DNA from 4 places in the Halopseudomonas xinjiangensis genome. Region 4 is predicted to be linked to each of the others. Evidence: predicted binding sites of a transcription regulator. Region 4 holds the regulator's gene; each other region holds the start of a gene.
What was found. The regulator FliA, encoded in region 4, starts transcription of late flagellar genes. The targets are predictions, from matches to a motif close to CTAAAGTTTNNNNNNNNNNNGCCGNTAA.
Positions count from the first base shown of each region.

Region 1: the regulator FliA is predicted to act here: its motif matches at 2,515-2,542, upstream of BLT85_RS13470 (methyl-accepting chemotaxis protein).
Region 2: the regulator FliA is predicted to act here: its motif matches at 2,490-2,517, upstream of BLT85_RS00305 (methyl-accepting chemotaxis protein).
Region 3: the regulator FliA is predicted to act here: its motif matches at 2,870-2,897, upstream of BLT85_RS04055 (flagellar protein MotY).

Region 1 covers NZ_LT629736.1:2,873,816-2,878,809, forward strand. Annotated here, with positions in the region: gene BLT85_RS13465 (16S rRNA (uracil(1498)-N(3))-methyltransferase) at 1-423, shown strand, start outside; gene BLT85_RS13470 (methyl-accepting chemotaxis protein) at 489-2,450, opposite strand; gene BLT85_RS13475 (TrkH family potassium uptake protein) at 2,748-4,079, shown strand; gene BLT85_RS13480 (potassium channel family protein) at 4,072-4,761, shown strand; gene BLT85_RS13485 (winged helix-turn-helix transcriptional regulator) at 4,782-4,994, opposite strand, start outside.
Region 2 covers NZ_LT629736.1:69,191-74,184, reverse strand. Annotated here, with positions in the region: gene BLT85_RS00325 (hypothetical protein) at 1-317, opposite strand, end outside; gene otsB (trehalose-phosphatase) at 657-1,454, opposite strand; gene BLT85_RS00315 (DNA methylase) at 1,451-1,882, opposite strand; gene BLT85_RS00310 (DksA/TraR family C4-type zinc finger protein) at 2,022-2,285, shown strand; gene BLT85_RS00305 (methyl-accepting chemotaxis protein) at 2,624-4,246, shown strand; gene BLT85_RS00300 (hypothetical protein) at 4,268-4,994, shown strand, end outside.
Region 3 covers NZ_LT629736.1:901,263-906,256, forward strand. Annotated here, with positions in the region: gene BLT85_RS04040 (TAXI family TRAP transporter solute-binding subunit) at 1-825, opposite strand, end outside; gene rnt (ribonuclease T) at 1,050-1,736, opposite strand; gene pyrC (dihydroorotase) at 1,763-2,797, opposite strand; gene BLT85_RS04055 (flagellar protein MotY) at 2,932-3,783, shown strand; gene BLT85_RS04060 (argininosuccinate synthase) at 4,173-4,994, shown strand, end outside.
Region 4 covers NZ_LT629736.1:695,580-700,573, reverse strand. Annotated here, with positions in the region: gene BLT85_RS03205 (chemotaxis protein CheA) at 1-1,040, opposite strand, end outside; gene BLT85_RS03200 (protein phosphatase CheZ) at 1,053-1,847, opposite strand; gene BLT85_RS03195 (chemotaxis response regulator CheY) at 1,863-2,240, opposite strand; gene BLT85_RS03190 (RNA polymerase sigma factor FliA) at 2,382-3,119, opposite strand; gene fleN (flagellar synthesis regulator FleN) at 3,116-3,943, opposite strand; gene flhF (flagellar biosynthesis protein FlhF) at 3,973-4,994, opposite strand, start outside.

The DNA of each region.
Region 1 (4,994 bases), 1.4 Mb from region 4:
TGCGCCACGCTCGGCGTTCCACGCATCGTCCTGCTCAACAGCTATCGGGTCGAAAAGAGCTACTGGCAGACGCCCTTTCTGGAGCCTGCTTCACTACGCGAGAATCTGCTCCTGGGTCTCGAACAGGCGCGCGATACCGTCCTGCCCGAGGTGATGGTGGAAAAGCGCTTCAAGCCCTTTGTCGAAGACCGGCTGCCGGCACTCCTAGCCAATACCCTGCCCCTTCTCGCCCACCCTGGCGACTATCCGCCAGCACCCAGGGCAACCACTACAGCGGTCACCCTCGCGATCGGACCGGAAGGCGGCTGGATTCCCTACGAAGTGGAAAAGTTCGTCGAAGCAGGATTCCAGCCGGTTCAGCTTGGAGCGCGCATTCTACGGGTCGAGACCGCCGTCACGTCACTGATCGGTCGACTCTTCTAATGCACACTCCGTAGTGCGAGCCGGTCCGATGACCGACCTCGCGCCACGGGATGCTCGGTCAACGATCAGCCAAGCGAGAATCGCTCGGTCAACCCCTGCAGCTGCTGACCCAGTCGCGCCAGCTCTTCACTAGAGCGGGAAATCTCATCCGATCCGGCCGCCGACTGGTCTGCAATGGTGTTGATCCGCTGCACGCTCCGGTTGACTTCTTCGGCCACTGCACTCTGCTCGGTGGCGGCCGAGGCGATCTGCACGTTCATCGTTGCAATGGTCGCAACCGCCTCCGAAATCCGCCGTAGCGCGCGCGCCACCTGCTCACCCTCCTCGACGCTGGCTTCGGCGCGCTTTCGGTTCTGCGCCATGGAGCGGACCGTCTGCTCCACTCCCGACTGCAGGTCATCGATAAGCGCCTCGATCTCCGTTGTCGACTCCTGGGTGCGCTGGGCTAGCGAGCGAACTTCGGTCGCTACCACGGCAAAGCCGCGGCCCTGTTCGCCGGCCCGTGCCGCTTCGATGGCGGCGTTCAATGCAAGCAGATTGGTCTGCTCGGCGATACCCTTGATAACGTCGAGCACCCGGGTGACGTTGCTGCTCTTGTCCTTGACGATCGAGACCATGTTGGTCGAGGCCTGGATATCGTTCGCCAGTGCCTGGATGGATTGTTGACTGGTCGTGACCAGACGCTCGCCCTCGCTACTGGCGCGATCGGAATCCTGCGCAGCGCCGGACGCCTGCTCGGCGTTGCCTGCGACCTCGTGGAAGCTGGTACTCATCTGCTGCATGGCAGAGGCCACCTGCTCGACCTCTTGCCGCTGGCTCTGGACTCCCTGGGCGGTCTGTATCGTGACGGCGGAGAGCTGCTCGGCCGCCGCGGCCACCTCGGTAGCGCTTAGCTGCAGCCCGCCGATCAGCTCACGCAACCCCCGTATCATGTCGCCCAGCCCCTGGAGCACACCGCCGACCTCATCCTGGCTGTCCACCACGATCTCGACATCCAGTCGACCCTCGGCAACTGCTCTGGCGGCAGCCGCAGCCTGCTGCAATCTCGGGACGATGCTGCGGGCGATTGCCCAGGCGAAGACGACACCGAGGACGATCGCCGCCAGTGGCAAAACCACCGTGTTGCGGCGCACGCTATCCGAGATAGACAACATTTGCGCCTTTTGATCGGCCCGGGCAGCTTCGGCCGAGGCGATTGCTTCCTGCGCCTCCCTGACCATGCCGGCCTGGGCCTGCTGGCTCTCTGTTTCAAGTTCGACATAACGGCGGAAGGCAGTTCGGTAGTCATCAATCGACGCAGCTGCCTCGACAATGGCCGCGCTCCGTGTCGGATCCTGCACGGTTGCGTCAAGCTGACCGAGCTGCGCCTGGATTCGCTCTACGGCTGCGTCAACGGCCGCGGAGTACTCGCCCAAGCGATAGATCATGAAATTCTTCTCGTCAGTGCGGGCATCGAGCATCCAACGCATGACGGCATTGGCTTCCTCCGCCAGCTGCACATCACGCTGGATGAACTCAATGGTACCGCCCGCGGACAGCTCCCTGAGCATTTCGTCCTGCAGCAATGTTCTGAGCTGACCCAGATGATCGAGCACCGACTGTGCCTTGCTGCGCATTTCCTCGACGATCAGCGCTCGCTCACGCACCACTTCGGCGTACCGGTCGAATTGCGCCTGGTACTGCCCGGTCTGCTGGATCAGCCCTTCCATCAGTTGATCATTCTGCTGGTCGTGGAAGTGGTTGTCGCGCAGATCGCGAGCCAGCATCGAGACCTCGGCCAGGTGGCTTTGGAGCGCCTCGCTTCTCGATGCGTCAGGCGCGGCGATGTAGTTTTTTTCTGCCAGCCGCGCATCCTGTAGCCCCTTGATCAGACGGTTGGTGTCATCGGCCTTGTCTACCCGATCAACGACCGCGTTGATTCCGTCATTCGAGAGCAGCCCTACCAATGCCGTGAGCAGCAGAACGGCGCCAAATCCGATGGCCAGCTTCCATTTGACTGCAAGATCCTTGAAACGAAAATGTGACATGTGACTACTCCGAAGGGGGTCGGAACAACATCTCTATGCCCGGCATTTTGGCCGGAACCAGCCTGTATCGGCTCGGCCCTTCAGAGCTTTAATCGCCTCACCACATTCGGGTAAGCACACCCGCGATAGCTGCTCTCCCGCGAGTCCGGCCTCGGTTGTGCAGACCCGCCATCGGGAACTAAACGATGCGCAAGGCGATCAGCTTGCTTCAGCAGGCCTCGGTTGATCGAGGCCTCGGCGCTGCCCGCCAACAGACGCATCGCCGTATCCAATCGCCATTGCAGGAAGGAACCGTCGTTGCGACTCAGCCCCACCCGCCGCCCCGTCCTCCTCATTCCGCTGGCCTTTCTGGTGGTTTCTCTGATCGGCACGGGACTGCTTGCGCTGCCCATCGCGACTGCCGAGCCCGGCGGTGCACCGATGATAACGGCCTTGTTTACCGCGGTATCAGCGGTTTGCGTGACCGGTCTGATCGTGCAGGACACAGCCGTGTATTGGTCTTTCTTCGGGCAGGTGGTGATCCTGATTCTGTTTCAGATCGGCGGCCTTGGCATCATGAGCGGCGCGACACTGCTTGGCCTGGTGGTAAAAAAGCATCTGCAGCTCAGTAGCCGCCTGGTCGCTCAACAGGAGACGCAATCGCTCGGATTGGGTGATGTCGCCGGCATCCTCAAGCTCATCATACTGGTGACGATTGGCGTAGAGGCCGCGCTGGCGTTGATCCTGAGTGCGCATCTGCACCTTGTCTACGACGAGCCCCTGCGAACGGCTATCTGGAACGGCGTTTTCCACGCGGTATCGGCATTCAACAATGCCGGGTTCTCCACCTATTCGGACAGCCTCATGCGGTTCGTCACGGATCCGGTGGTGCTGTTACCCATGATGTTTGCGTTGATCCTAGGCGGTCTCGGCTTTCCGGTCCTGCATGAGCTTCGCCCCGGCCAGCGGCACAAACCCCGGACGGTTCATTTCAAGATCACTGTCTGGGGCTCCGCCTTCCTGCTCGCCAGCGGAGCATTGGCGATACTCGCCTACGAGTGGAACAACCCCTCCACCATGGGAGACCTGGAACCCGGGGGGAAGCTGCTATCGGCGCTCTTTCATTCAGCCACAGCCAGAACCGCGGGCTTCAATACGCTGGATGTCGGCGAGATGGAGCCGCAAACGCTGGCAGTGAACTACTGGCTGATGTTCATTGGCGGCGGCAGCGCGGGTACCGCTGGCGGCATCAAGGTCACGACCTTCTTTCTGCTGTTCTTTTTCATCTGGGCGGAGATTCGCGGGGATACCGACACCGTCGCTTTCGGTCGAAGAATTGCTTCTCCCCTGCAGCGCCAGGCGATGACGGTGGTCTCCCTCGGTTTTGCTACAGTCGGAGTAGGCACGATCACTTTGCTGAGCATGACCCCTTTCGAGTTCGGCGAGGTGTTATTCGAAGCCATATCTGCCTTCGCTACAGTCGGGCTAACGACAGGCATTACCGATCAGCTGCCGCCATCGGGTCAGTTGGTGATCATCGCGTTGATGTTCATCGGGAGGGTAGGCACGACGACCTTTGCCGCGTCGCTGGCCCTGCGAAGCACCACCAAACATTATCGTTATCCAGAGGAGCGCCCAATCGTTGGCTAAGTCGTCCCAGAAGAAGCTGGAAACCGAAGGCGTCGCTGTCCTCGGCCTGGGTCGCTTCGGCTCAGCCGTGGTCGAGTCGCTCACCGCGCTCGGGCATGAGGTGCTTGGAATCGATAGTGACGGCACCAAGGTTCAGCACTGGGCCGATCATCTCACGCAGGTGGCACAAGCCGACTGCACGGACATCGAAGCATTGCGTCAGTTGGGAGTCGATCAGTTCAAGCATGTCGTGGTGAGCGTCAGCCGCGACCTGGAAGCGAGCGTACTGACGGTATTGGCTCTCCAGGAGTTGGAGATCGCCAATATCTGGGCCCGGGCCACGAGCAAGCGCCATGGGTTGATTCTCGAGCGAACGGGGGCTCATCGCATCGTCTATCCAGAGACCTCGATGGGCGATCGAGTTGCGCACCTGGTGACAGGGAGAATGATCGACTTCATCAAGTTCGATGACGGATTCGCCATCGCCTCGACTGCGGCACCCGAGCATTTGCACGACAAGACGCTGGCCGACGCAGACGTGCACAAACGCTTCGGGGTCAACATAGTCGGGCTCAAACGGCACAAGGTCAAGTTCATCTACGCCAAGCCGGAGACCGTGGTCCATGCCGACGACATTCTCATCGTCGGTGGTCAGGCCGATCAGGTCGAAACCTTTGCCGCGTCGACCGGCGAGGATCGCTGATACACCCGTCGTACGGCGGGCTAACCTTCGATTGGACGCTCCGGTATGACGCCGTTTACGTCCCAGCCTGGCCCGGTCTCGACAGTCACATCCCGCGCGTGAACCGCTTCCCCACATTCCGAGCACACCATTACCGGACGCATGAGCTGCCCACAGCCAACATGGCGATGCAGCACAGGCGCGCTCCGTCCACCTAGCATGTGCTTGTCGCCCCAATGCACCAGCGCCAGCAT
Region 2 (4,994 bases), 630 kb from region 4:
AGAAAGCGGATCACCGGGAAGGCTTTCTCATCTGGCGGCAGAGTCTGCTTGAGGCCTGTCTGGTATACCTCGTGAAGCATCTGCCGAAAGGCGGGTGAGGTACCTAGCTCTTCGAACAGGCTTCCATGCATGGCAGTGAGACCATGCAGGGCAAAATACTCGGGACCGTGCTCTTCCACCTGGCGCGAAATGAACTCACGCGCGTGCTGTAACTGCTCGCCAGAAATGAAATTATCCAGCACAGCAAAACCCTGGGTGTCGATGTCCCTGACGAGACGGACCACGGTGGCGGGCTCGACGGTCGATAACTCAAACATACAGAAACTCCTTTCCTGCATCTGCTGAGGATCATTGCGCGAAGCTGCAAGACTTCGGCTTTCTTTTGAAGCGCTCAGGCAGAACCGAATGCGGTCTGGTTCGGCGATGAAACGAAGCCGGGCGACGTCGACGCTTACGGCCGGCCACTGGAGAAAGCCCGAGGACATGCAGAAGAGGTCAGACGAGACCCACACTCGCTTCATCCTTGGCTGACGTTCCAGCTGTGTGGTTACGACTCGATGCGTAACAGGAAGTTTCATTGAATTCCTGTGAACGCCGAGGGCCGTTGCACCTCGAGGAGCCTGGCGCCGAGCGGGCTTCGCCAGCGGCCCACGAAGTCAGGCGCGGTTTTGCAGCGCCTCGAGCAGACCCGCGACGGCAGCTGACGATGGCACTCGGCAGGTCGCAGCGCTGGGTCTCGGTGTATCGGCGACCAGCACGCCGACCCCACCCAGCCCGGCTACGGACCGAAAGCCATCCTCGTCGGTGACATCATCGCCTATGAATACCGGCAGGTAGGAAGCAGGTTCGCTGCGCCGCAACTGCGCGCACAGCCACTCGATCGCCCGCCCTTTGTCCCAATCGATATCGGGACGCAGCTCCCAGACCTTCTTGCCCTTGGCAAGTCTCAGCCCGCTCATGCTCTGGCAGACCCGTTCGACGGATTCCCAGGCCAACTGCTTATCACCCTCCGCAGCCAGCCTGTAATGCACGGCAACGGCATAGCGCTTGCGCTCGATCAGTATGCCCGATGCAGAGCCAGTGTCTTCGAGCAGACGGTCGAACGCCTGATCGAGAGTCGGCAGCAGATGCCCTGCTTCAGGCGAATCCCAGCGCACGCCCGGGCCGGCAATATCGAGGCCATGGCTGCCGGCATAGATCAAGCCGGGCAGGCCGACGAGATCTTCCACATCGGTGCGTTCGCGCCCGCTGACGATGGCGACGGGATACCGCTGAGCCAGCTGTTGGAGCGTCCGTCGCACGTCTTCGCTGAGAGTGGCCTGCTCAGGCCGCGGCTGAATAGGCGCCAGGGTGCCGTCATAATCGAGAAACAGCGCCGGACTGGGTCCGAATCGCTCGACAAGCGAGTCGAGCGATTCACAATCTGGTGCCACAGTTGCCGCACTGGAACTCATGCCCACACATCACCTGCCTCACGGAGGAAAATCTCCACCGTCTTGGGTCCGATTCCCTTGAATTGTTCGAGACGCTTTTCCAGCTCCTTGCGGTCAGCGCTTGCTTCGAATATCGCTCCCACCTTGCCTCCATACTCCTCGTTGAGCTTTTTGCACATCTCAAGAAGCCGCTCGGCGGTCGACTCGTCGTAACGGGTGTAATTGCCTTCGCCGAGCATGTCGACAAGCTCCTGCCAGGTGCAGTTACACAACTTGCGCGGCGTATCGCGCCCGTGCTTTTCCACGATGACCTCATAGGTCTGCTTGGCAATATCCTGCTGAATGCGTTTGCCGAACAGGAAGCTGGCCAGGAACCACTTGAACAGCGACGACTCATCGCCCTTGCGCAACTTCAGGCCAAGATCGCCCGCGTTGATCTGTTCACTCACGGCTGTCTCCTTTATCGAACCCGTTATCAGCGGACCATGACACAGGGCCGGGGTTCGATAACCGCGACGGACCGTGAGGAACCCCGGCGGCGATGATCACTCAACTGTTCAGACAGGAATCGAACCCTAGGAGCGAGTCATGGCGACAGGCTGGGCAAAAGAAGGCGCGGTGCAGGATCAGATAGACGACACCGTCGGTGACGCCGTGCGCCGCGCGCGCAGCGAGCTACCCAAGGGCGACAGTCTCACCCATTGCGAAGAGTGCGACGAGCCGATCCCCGAGGCCCGTCGTCAGGCTGTGCCGGGCGTTCGCTACTGTATCGGCTGTCAGACCAAGCTGGACAAGGTGCGGCAAAATGGAGGTTTCAACCGTCGCGGCAGCAAGGACAGCCAGCTGCGCTAGCGACTATTCGGGTGACATTGATTTCCCCAACCCGGAACCCTTTGTGCCCGGGGTAGTGGCTACGCCTGGGCAAATACTCTTCCCTCCGCCACCAACCGGCCGTAGCTCGCGCCGAGCATCTGCTCTGGGCGTATGACGTGCGCGGAACTCCGGCCAGAGCGCAAGCGAGCGAACAACCGAAGCCATCGTTTATTTTTTGAGCCTCTCATGAAAGAGCGAGACTGGCCGATAAACACGTATGGCATGGTCAATCGACAGGCGTCAATGGAGTGACGAACGGCCAGCACCCAATAGCAGCATACTGATATCATCGCCGTCCTCGCTCCCCGGAACCAAAAATGCTCAAGAACTTGTCCCTTTCATATAAGTTGGCGCTCGCGCCTGCTTTGGCCTTGCTGGGCCTCATTCTTTACGTCGGGTACACCTCGTCTCAGCTGTCCACTACCGACTCACGGCTAACGGAGCTCGAATCGCGCAGCTATCCGACGCTGGAAGCCGCCGACAAGATCATTTTCCAGTTCTCGCGGCTGCCGGAAATCTTCAACAGCGCGGTCACCGCCGGCGAAGTAGCACAGCTGGAGGAGGCACGTCAGCTGACCTCCGATATAACCGCTGAGCAAGACACACTGAAAGCTCTCACCGCCGGACAGCCGGTGCTTGGCGATCAACTCGCGCGCTGGCAAGACGCGATCAGCCGCTACGCGGACAATGCCGCGAGCGCCTCCCGATCATTGATTGCCGGCGATGCATCGTTTGAAGATCTGCGTCCCAAGCTCAACAGAATGGCTTCGGATCTTGCCCAGGCGCAGGATCTCGGCACAGAGTTCCGCGCCAATGCTTACGCCGAATTTCAAAGCACCTTGGCAGTAACTCGCGAAGAAAACCAGGCTACTACCCGATTGGGAATCGCCCTTTGCGTGGTATTGATCGCACTGGTGAGTCTCGGGGCGATCGTAACCACCCGCAGCATCATGTCCAGCGTTCACGGTGTAATCGCCTCGCTGAAAGCCATCGCGAATGGCGACGGCGACCTGACTCGGCGAGTCAACGTCGACGCGCAAGACGAGATCGGGGAAATGATTCGGCTCTTCAATGGTTTCCTCGACAAGCTCCAAGACACTATTAGGAAGATCGTTACCGCAGCGAGCCCGCTCGGAGAAGTCTCACGCGAACTGTATCGCTTGACTCAGGACGCTTCCGATCACGCTCGCTCCCAACAGAGCCACACCGACTCGATCGGTCGCGACATTCTGACCATGACCGATACCATCCAGGACGTTGCCCAGCGCTCGCAACGCGCGTCGGAACAGGCGGAGTCTGCGGCACGCCAGACCGCGGGTGCCCGGCAGAGCATCGGCTCGCTGTCCTCGAGCATCAACGATCTCGGCGATAGCGTGATGGGCGCGATCGAGTCGATGTCGCGCCTGGAAGCGGAAACCCAGGAAGTGGGATCGGTGCTGACGGTTATCCGCAACATCGCCGACCAAACCAACCTGCTCGCCCTGAACGCGGCCATCGAGGCAGCTCGCGCCGGCGAACAGGGCCGAGGGTTTGCTGTAGTAGCCGATGAAGTGCGAAACCTGGCGCAGAAAACCGCCACATCAACGAACGAAATCCAACAGATCATTCAACGTCTTCAACACAGCGCCCATGAAGTATTGGATGTGATGACGGGCAACGGGGCGAAGTCGCAACAGAGTATCCAGCGCTCCGCCGAAGCAACGCATCTGCTCGACACAATCGCTGCAGCGGTAGACGAGATCAACCAGCTCAATGCCGGAATAGCCCGTCACACGCAGGAACAGATTGGGCTGTCGGCATCCATCGAACAAGAAACTCAAGTGTTGCAGCAGGACGCTCAAGCAACCGCCCAAGGAGCAGCAGCCACCGCACGCCTCGGCGAGCAGCTGATCGGTACCGAAGATCACCTGCGCGCGGCTACTGCCCAATTTCGCGTCTAATTTATCTGAGGAGCATTACCCATGACTATGTATCGCATGGTCGGCCTGGCCGCGTGCCTGGCCGCTGCGTTGCCGGCGTTTGCGCTGGACCAAAGCGACTACCGCTTCAACGGCTTCGGCACTGCAGCCGTTACCCGGCTCGGCGGCGAGGCCGACGGCCGCAGCTACGGCATGCAGGGCCAAACCAATGATTCCTGGCGTGGCGACGAGCTGTCGAAGCTCGGCGGTCAGTTTCAGTACGGCATCACCGACAGCCTGGACATCACCGCACAGGTAATCGCCCAGGCAGAGCATGATAGCTGGGAGGCCAACCTCGAATGGCTGTATGCCTCGCTCCAGGCCACCGACCGCCTGGTGCTGCGTGGCGGACGTTTGCGCAACCCGGTCTACATGTACTCGGAAACGCTGGACGTCGGCTTCACCTACCCATGGCTGCGTCTGCCTGACGAGGTCTACCATCAGGTGCAGATCAGCAACTACGAGGGCCTCGATGCGATCTACACACTTCCGTTGAGCTACGGCTCCGTGAGTTTGCAGGCCAACGCCGGAAAGGCGCTCAATCGCGACTATTTTCTCTACGACACCGTAGCGGACATGGACTATCGCAAGATCGCCGGCGCGAACCTGAGCCTGGCGACCAACGCCTTCGGTACCGTGCGTCTGAGCTACAGCGAAGCGGACCTAACGCTCGACGGCCTGCTTGATGGTCAGAAGGGCAAGTTCACTTCACTCGGTTATCAGTTCGATA
Region 3 (4,994 bases), 210 kb from region 4:
CGTCTCATACACTACTTCTTCGGAGACATCGGTCGAGGTCACCAGCGTGGCGCGTACGCCGAAGGTTTCCACGTCCTCGTCATTACCACGGTACAGACCGCCGGGGATGGTTGCCTTGGCGTAGTAAGGACGATCTTCGATGAGCTTGTCGATCTCTTCGCCGCTGACCGACACCAGTTTCGCGTCCACGGTGGTGGTGGCTTCCTGGATCGAGCCGTTCGGGTGGCCGGCGACATAGACCATCGCATCGACGTTGTTGTCACCCAGCGCAGCTGCCTGTTCGGCGGCGTCCAGCTCGGAGACCATGCCGAAGTCGTCACGCGTCCAGCCGAGGGCTTCCATCACCACGTCCATGGTGTCGCGCTGGCCGGAACCGGGGTTGCCGATGTTGACTCGCTTGCCCTTGAGGTCCTTGACGTTGCTGATGTTGGCATCGCTACGGGCGACGATGGTCAGCGGCTCGCCATGCAGCGCGAAGATGGCACGCATCTTCTCGAAGGCACCCGCGTCCTCGAAGTTCTGTACGCCTTCGTAGGCCTTGTACTGGATATCGGACTGAACCACGCCCATGTCCATCTCACCACCGCGGATGGCATTGACGTTGGCAACCGAACCACCGCTGGACGGGGCGTTGCAGCGTATGTTGTGTTCGTTGCTGTTGCGGTTCAGCAGACGACAGATCGACTGACCGACCACGTAATAGACGCCGGTTTGACCGCCCGTGCCGATGGTGACGAATTTTTCCTGAGCGACTGCCGGGGTAGCGGCGAGCGTAGCGCAGCCAAAGACTGCAGTGAAAAGTACGGCAAGCGACTTGCGTTTCATGACGGGGTGACTCCTTCTTCTGGTTATCCACCAGCGACATGTTTCGACGCTGGTTTCCGTTCACGACCGGGTTGGTCAAGTGTCTGGATCACAGACAAAGTGTAGCGGACGATTCCGCTGGTCTTGGAAAATAACCGCAGCGGCCGGCGAGGGCAAGTTGCCATGCCGGCTATGTGCTTGAATCGGATGGAAAATGCCCCGCATGAAGCGGGGCATTTGAAAGGTCAGACTGGAGGCCAGCCACCCATCTCGCGCCAACGATTGACGATGGCGCAGAACAGATCAGCGGTCTTTTCCGTGTCGTAGCGGGCCGAATGGGCCTCGCGACCGTCGAATTCGATACCCGCCGCGGCGCATGCCTTGGCCAGGACGGTTTGCCCGTAGGCCAGACCGCCGAGGGTGGCGGTATCGAAACAGGAGAACGGGTGAAACGGGTTGCGCTTGATCTGGGTGCGTTCGACGGCGGCGTTCAGAAAACCGAGGTCGAAAAAGGCGTTGTGACCGACCAGCACGGCGCGCTTGCAGCCGGCCGATTTAACCGCCTTGCGCACATGCTTGAAGATTTCGGTCAGCGCATGCTCTTCCTTCACTGCCATGCGCAGCGGATGGTCCAGCTTGATGCCGGTGAACTCCAGCGCCGCCGGTTCGATGTTGGCGCCGTCGAAGGGCTCCACGCGAAAGAAGTAGGTCTGGTCGGGGTAGACCATGCCATCTTCGTCCATGGCTATGACGGTTGCGGCAATCTCCAGCAAGGCGTCGGTCGCCGAATTGAACCCACCACATTCCACATCGACCACCACCGGCAGGAAGCCACGGAAGCGATAGGCGATGGGCGTCTTGTGGCTGGATGGCGCAGGTGCACCGTCAAGCTCGTCTTGATCGTTTTCGCTGTCGTAGTCAAATTCGCTCACAGGCGATCCCTTGCTTCAGGCGGGTTCTATTCCACTCGCCAGTTGATAGTCTCGCCGGCGCGCAATGGAATGACCATATGATCTCCAAAGGGTAGCTGATCCGGCGCGGTCCAGCTCTCGCGGACGAGGGTGATGGTGTCGGTATTGCGGGGCAAACCGTAGTAGTCGGGGCCATTGAAGCTGGCGAAGGCTTCCAGCTTGTCGAGCACGCCGAGCGAGTCGAACGCCTCGGCGTACAGCTCGATGGCCGCATAAGCGGTATAACAGCCAGCGCAGCCGCAACTGGTCTCCTTGGCATGCTGGGCGTGCGGTGCCGAGTCGGTGCCAAGGAAAAACTTGTTCGAGCCCGATACCACGGCGTCACACAGCGCCTGTTGGTGACGCTGACGCTTGAGGATCGGCAGGCAATAGAAGTGCGGGCGGACGCCACCGGCGAGCAGATGATTGCGGTTATATAGCAGGTGGTGGGCCGTGATGGTCGCGCCGATGCGATCCGATGCGCCTTTCACGAACTCGGCCGCGTCAGCGGTGGTGATGTGCTCGAACACCACCTTGAGTGTCGGGAAGCGCTCCACCAGCTTGATCAGCTGCTGATCGATGAAGGCTTTCTCGCGATCGAAGATATCCACATCGGAATGCGTCACTTCACCGTGGACCAGCAAAGGCATGCCGACGTCGGCCATGGCTTCCAGGGCAGGGTAGATGTGCTCGAGTGCGGTAACACCGGAACCGGAATTGGTGGTGGCGCCGGCCGGATACAGCTTGGCGGCAATCGCCTGACCCTTGCTGTAGGCGGCGCGGATGATTTCCGGGCTGGTCTGGTTCGTCAGGTACAGCACCATCAGCGGCTCGAAGATCGAGCCAGCAGGCCGTGCGGCCTCGATACGTTCCCTGTAGCCCTGGGCCTCATCGCCGTTGCGGACCGGCGGGACCAGGTTGGGCATGATGATCGCCCTGGAAAATATGCGTGCCGCATCGCTCACCGTGTTGCGCAGCACTTCGCCGTCGCGCAGGTGAATATGCCAGTCATCGGGGCGGATGATAGTCAGGCGATCGGTCATCGAGGGAGTTCCAGACGGTTGCAATGCCGGCAATGCTACCGGAATCGTCCCGTCTTTCACACCGGCGGCAGGGTAAAGTTTTCCCCGAGCCAGCCGACTTAAGGTCCATAGCACTTCTCATGCCGGAGCCGATTGTGACCCGACTGTTGTCCCTTGTTTTGCTCGCGTTGGCCCTACCGGCGCAGGCCATGACCTTCCAGACGCGCATGGAAGAGGTCAAGTGGTCGGTCGACGGGGACAAGTTCGAGTGTCGTCTGAGCCAGGCCGTGACTGGCTACGGCGAGGCGGTTTTCGTGCGACGTGCGGGCGAGCGGCCGACCTTTCAGCTCAAGGCCTGGAGCAATCTGATGCAGCCCGGCCAGGCCCAGCTCTATAACGATGCGCCGAGCTGGCGCAGTGATCGACGCGCCCGCGTGCTTGGACAGGCGACGGTGAAGGACGGCCCGGTCACGCTGGAAGTGCCCTACCAACAGGCCGGCCAGATGCTCGCGGGCCTGGCTGACGGCTTGCTGCCGACCATTCACCGCGCCGGCTGGGCGAATGCCCCCGATTCCGTTCGGGTGGTGGTGTCCAGCATCGGCTACAAGCAGGCCTGGAGCGAGTTTCAGAACTGCATCAGCGGTCTGTTGCCGATGAACATCGACCAGATATCCCGCAGTGCCGTGAGCTTTGCCAGCGGCGGCACCAGGCTGGATCCCGGCGCGAAATCCTTGCTGGATACTGCTCTGGCTTATCTGGAAGCCGATCCGGATATCGAGACAGTGCAGCTCGATGCGCATTCCGACAACGTGGGTGACCGGCTGACCAACCGCGAGCTGTCCCGCCAGCGGGCACTGGCCGTGCAGAGCTACCTGACCGAACATGGCGTAGCGGAAGAGAAGATCACCATGCGGTTTCATGGCGATCGCTATCCGGTAGCCAGCAACGCCACAGCCGTGGGCCGCGCCAAGAACCGCCGCGTAACCCTGCGACTGGAAAAGCCCTGACGGCCCCGGTCGCCGCGAGTCGCGCCTCCCACCAAACATCTGCCGTGCTTCCGTGACCCGCGGCCAGGTGCGCTCCTACGGCGCACATCGCTGTCTTTATATGTAGGAGCGGGCATGACCGCGAAGCAGCTTGCACGGTTGCCGTTTTTCCCGCCTCCGCTTTCGCGCCCAGGTGCGCTCCTACGATGCAAATCGCTGTCTTTATGTAAGGGCGGACCTGGCCGCGAAGAAGAATCCGCAGAACCCCTTCGCGCCCAGGTGCGCTCCTAGACGACCGGCATTTACCCTGCGCTCGGCGTCCCCTGTCAATCACAGCGCCCGGACGCTAGAATGGCGTCCTTTGGCCGGCGCGGCTGCGACGGCGGGGCGAATCTTCAAGGGAGCGCGTAATGTCTGATGTGAAAAAAGTCGTACTGGCTTACTCCGGTGGCCTGGATACGTCGGTAATCCTCAAGTGGCTGCAAGATACCCACAACTGCGAGGTCGTTACCTTCACGGCTGATCTGGGGCAAGGTGAGGAAGTCGAGCCTGCCCGCGCCAAGGCGAAAGCCATGGGCGTCAAGGAAATCTACATCGATGACCTGCGCGAAGAATTCGTCCGCGACTTCGTGTTCCCGATGTTCCGCGCCAACACAGTCTATGAAGGCGAGTACCTGCTGGGCACATCCATCGCCCGTCCGCTGATCGCCAAGCGTCTGATCGAAATCGCCAACGAGACCGGCGCTGACGCCATCTCCCACGGCGCGACCGGCAAGGGTAACGACCAGGTTCGCTTCGAGCTCGGTGCCTACGCACTCAAGCCTGGCGTGAAAGTGATCGCGCCCTGGCGTGAATGGGATCTGCTCTCGCGCGAGAAGCTGATGGATTACGCCGAGAAGCACAACATTCCGATCGAGCGTCACGGCAAGAAGAAGTCCCCGTACTCGATGGACGCCAACCTGCTGCACATCTCCTATGAAGGTGGCGTGCTGGAAGACACCTGGACCGAGCACGAAGAAGACATGTGGCGCTGGACCAAGTCGCCCGAAGCCGCACCGGACACCCCAACCTACATCGAGCTGTCGTACCGCAACGGTGACATCGTCGCCATCGACGGCAAGGACATGAGCCCGGCCGACGTGCTGGCCTACCTGAACAAGGTCGGTGGCGAAAACGGCATCGGCCGGTTGGACATCGTCGAAAACCGCTTCGTCGGCATGAAATCCCGCGGC
Region 4 (4,994 bases):
GACGCTTCAGCCTTTTGCGGCTCCGGCTTGGGCGCAGGTTTCGCCACGGCCTTGGCCGGTTGTTTGGCTACCGGCGCATCGGGCTTCGACGGCGCAACCTCTGCTTCGCCCGGTGCGGCGCCAGAGCCGTGCAACTGATCGAGCAACGCTTCGAATTCGTCGTCGGTGATATGGTCGTCTACGCCGCTTCGCTCACTCGCCGGTGCAGCGCCAGCCGTAGCCGCGGCGTTCGCAGCAATGACGCCAGGGGCCTGACCGTTGCCATGCAGTTGATCAAGCAGAGCCTCGAATTCATCGTCGGAAATGTTTTCGTCCGAACCCGCCGATGCGGGAGCGGCCGGGGTGGGCGCTTTGGGTGCGTCGGTCACGACCGGCGGCTTGCCCGTACCATGCAACTGATCGAGCAGCGCCTCGAATTCATCGTCGGTGATCTCGTCCCCGGAAGCAGCAACGGCGGGTTCGCCGGTCGCTGCAGAGACGGGACTGGCTGGGGTGGGAGCAGCAGGCTCACCACCATGCAGGGCATCGAGCAACTGTTCGAATTCGTCATCGGTGATGTCGCCGTCGGCATCGTCGCCTTCAGCTGCAACAGCTTCCAGCTCCATGGCCGGAACCGCCGCGACCACAGGCGATGCGATAATCTCTTCACCGGCGGGCTGTGCGAGGACAGACAAGGCCGCGAGCAGCTCCGGATCAGCCGGCGTCGGGTCTTCGCCTTCACGCACTTCGGCAAACATCCCGTTGACCGCATCCAGCGCCTGCAACACCACGTCCATCAGTTCCGAGGTGACCTGACGCTCACCCTTGCGAAGGATGTCGAAGACGTTCTCGGCGATATGGCAGCAGGCGACCAGAGCATCGAGCTGGAGGAATCCGGCCCCGCCCTTGACGGTATGGAAACCGCGAAAGATGGCGTTGAGCAGGTCCGTATCCTCGGGACGGTTTTCCAGCTCCACCAACTGCTCGGACAATAATTCGAGGATCTCTCCGGCTTCCACCAGGAAGTCCTGGAGGATCTCTTCATCCGCGTCGAAACTCATGCACCCACTCCCCTAGAAGCCAAGGCTGGACAGAAGATCATCAACTTCGTCTTGTCCAGAAACCACGTCTTCTCTTATATCGGCATGAATCTGCGGACCTTCACCCCTGTCCGAGGTTTTTTTCTCCTCACGCTTGGGCTCGGCATGATCGATACCCGCGAGGCGGTCGACCTGACCAGCCATACGCACCAGATTGACCAGGCTTTCCTCGACATCATGAACCAGCGCGGTGACACGCTTGATCACCTGTCCGGTGAGATCCTGATAATCCTGCGCGATGAGGATGTCGTTAAGATGCGAGGACACCTGTGCACTGGATTTCTCGGTCTTTTCGAGAAACTCGCCAATCCGCCTGTACAGGTCGCGGAATTCGGTGGCGGCCATTTCGCGGCGCTGCAGACGATCCCAGTCAGCCTTGAGCGCGGACGCTTCCTGACCAAGATCCGAGACGATAGGTGCGCTACTTTCCACCAGATCCATGGTGCGGTTGGCCGCCTTGTCGGTCAGCTTGACGACATAGTCGAGCCGATCGGACGCATCGGATATCTTTGACACTTCGCCGCTGTCACCCAGCGCGTGAGATGTGTCGATCTGGAAATTCACGATGGAGTTGTGCAGCGCACGAGTCAGTTGCCCGACTTCGTGGTAAAGCCCACGATCGCGCGCCTGATTGATGGCGTGGATGACGAGGATGGCTTCGCCGAACTGGCCTTTTTCGAGAAACTCGACCAGTTGCCGCGCGTTATCCTTGAGAGAGTGTTCAAATTCCTGAGCAGTCGCCTGGCCGGGATCCTTGCTTAAAGCCATAACCTGTACCCCGGATTACTTTGCCTGGACTCGCTCGAAAATCTTTTCGATCTTTTCCTTCAGCGCCTGCGCGGTGAACGGTTTGACCACATAGCCGTTCACGCCGGCTTGTGCGGCCTCGATGATCTGGTCGCGCTTGGCTTCGGCGGTAACCATCAGCACCGGAAGATGCTTGAGACGGTCGTCGGCGCGCACGGCCCGAAGCAGGTCGATGCCGCTCATGCCCGGCATGTTCCAGTCGGTAACCAGAAAGTCGAAACCACCGCTCTGCAGCATCGGCAAGGCGGTATTGCCATCATCGGCCTCGGCCGTGTTGGTGAACCCCAGGTCGCGCAGCAGGTTCTTGATAATACGTCTCATCGTCGAAAAATCATCAACGATGAGGATCTTCATGTTCTTGTCCAAGTCGACCTCCGTACAAACCAGGGAAAGTGCAGGTTCGCACTCGCTAATCAGATGCTAATGGCCTTGCCAGCCTTGTCGTTGTTGCGGTGTGCTGGCTACCCGGGCATTGTCCGGATGCTGGCGATAAAATCAATCGTTGCGCCAGTCTGCCAGACGCGCCCGCAGGCGTGCCGCGCACTGACTGTGCAACTGGCTCACACGGGACTCGCTGACGCCGAGGACGGCACCGATTTCCTTGAGATTCAGTTCTTCGTCGTAATACAGCGATAACAGCAACCGCTCCCGCTCGGGCAGGCCATCGATAGCCTGGACCAGCGCCGACCGGAATCGCTCGTCCTGAAGCCCGCCGTAGGGCTCGTGATCGGCGTGCGCGTCGGCCTCCCCGCCCGATTCGAGCAGATCCTCGAAACTGAACAGTTTGCTGCCGCTGGTATCGTTGAGAATCGAGTAATAATCGTCGAGACTCATATTGAGTTCGGCAGCGATCTCGTGATCTTTAGCGTCACGGCCCAAACGACCTTCAACGGCACGTACTGCGTCGCTGACCATACGTGTGTTGCGGTGGACTGAGCGCGGAGCCCAGTCACCCTTGCGCACCTCGTCGAGCATGGCTCCGCGGATGCGGATGCCAGCGTAGGTCTCGAAGCTTGCACCTTTACCGTGATCGAATTTTTTTGACGCTTCGAGCAGACCGATCATGCCGGCCTGCATCAGATCCTCGACCTGAACGCTCGACGGCAACCTGCCCAGCAGGTGATAGGCGATACGTTTGACCAGGGGAGCGAATTGCTCGACAAGACGATCCTGATATTCGGCAGAACTTTGGGCGCGGGTATACATGCGTACTCCACTGGCCGATGCGTTCATAGCCCCGACCCTGTCTGCTGCACCAGACGTTCGACAAAGAACTCCAGGTGCCCACGTGGGTTGGCAGGCAGGGGCCAGGAATCCACTTTTTGCGCAATGCCACGGATGGCGATGGAAGCCTTGCTGCGCGGGAATGCGTCATACACCGCACGCTGCTTCTGGACTGCCTTGCGCACCGCTTCGTCGAAGGGCACCGCGCCGACGTACTGCAGCGCGACATCCAGGAAGCGGTCTGTCACTTTGGTCAGTTTAGCAAACACCGTACGGCCTTCCTGCGGCGTATTCACCATGTTGGCGAGCACGCGGAAACGAGTCATGCCGTAATCGCGGTTGAGCAATTTGATCAGCGCGTAAGCATCGGTGATCGAGGTCGGCTCGTCGCAGACAACGACCAGTACTTCCTGAGCCGCGCGCACGAAGCTGACGACCGAATCACCGATCCCCGCGGCGGTGTCGACGATGAGCACGTCAAGATTGTCGCCGATGTCGCTGAATGCCTGGATCAATCCCGCATGCTGCTGCGGGTTGAGGTTGACCATTTTCGCGGCGCCCGAGGCGGCCGGAACGATGCGGATTCCGCCCGGGCCGGTGATCAGCACGTCGCGCAGATCGCAGGTGCCTTCCAGCACGTCGGCGAGCGTTGCCTTGGGTTTGATACCGAGCAGGACGTCGACGTTGGCCAGGCCAAGGTCGGCATCAAGCAGTACAACGCGACGGCCCAGGTCAGCCAGTGCCAGGCTGAGGTTGACCGAAACGTTGGTTTTGCCGATCCCGCCCTTACCGCCGGTGACCGCGATAACCTGAACCGGATGTTTGATGGCCATCTGTGTCGATTACCTTGTCTTGAAATTCATTAGCTTGCCCGCTGGGTATGCAATATACCCGCAAACACGTCGGCCATGGCCTGATCTGCCGGGGCTTCGTTGCCTGCCAGGCTGACTGCCCGGCTAACCAACTGGTGACCCACAGCCTTGCTGATGTCGTCTGGAATACGCTGGCCATCTGCCAGATAGGCTACCGGCAAACCCTGTTCCATAGCCAGCCCTAGGGATTCGCCCAAAGTGGCGGCTTCGTCGACCTTGGTCAGGATACAGCCGGACAAGCCACAGGCGCGGTAATTGTGAAAAGCCGCCTTGAGTACCCGGTACTGACTGGTGGCAGCCAGAACGAGCATGGTTTTGACCCGCTTGCCCTGCGCAGCCAGCTCGCCGAGTTGTCCACGCAGTTGTGGATCCTGAGCCTGAAGACCAGCGGTATCCACCAGAACCAGTCGCTTGCCGGTGAACTCGTCGAGCACATCACTCAGACTGTTCTGCTCGTCAACCACACGCACCGGCACATTGAGAATGCGGCCCAGCGTGCGCAGTTGCTCATGCGCACCTATACGATAGGTGTCCATCGTTACCAGTGCCACGTGCTGGCTGCCGTGCTTGAGTACATAACGTGCCGCCAGCTTGCCGAGCGTGGTGGTCTTGCCGGCGCCGGTAGGGCCGACCAGGGCGATCACTCCACCCTGTTCGATGAGTTCTTCACGGATGACCGGGATGCTCTGCGCCAGATGCGCCAGCAGCAACCGCCAGGCCTGACGGGTGTCGGTGATGTCGGCCACCCTGCTCAGCAATTCCTTGCACAGCTCGGCCGGCAGACCCAGTTGAGTCAATCGGCGCCAGAGGCTGGCCTGACGAGGCTGATGCTGGTTGACCTGACCCCAGGCCAGGCTGCCGAGCTGCGTCTCGAGCATCTCGCGCAGACCGGCGAGCTCGGCACGCATGGCGCTGAGACCTGCGCCCTCTTCCGCTGCCGGCGCGGCAACCTGAGCCGCAGGTGCGGCGGCCGGCTGGCTGGCCTGCTCGCTCTGCATGCGAGCCAGCAATG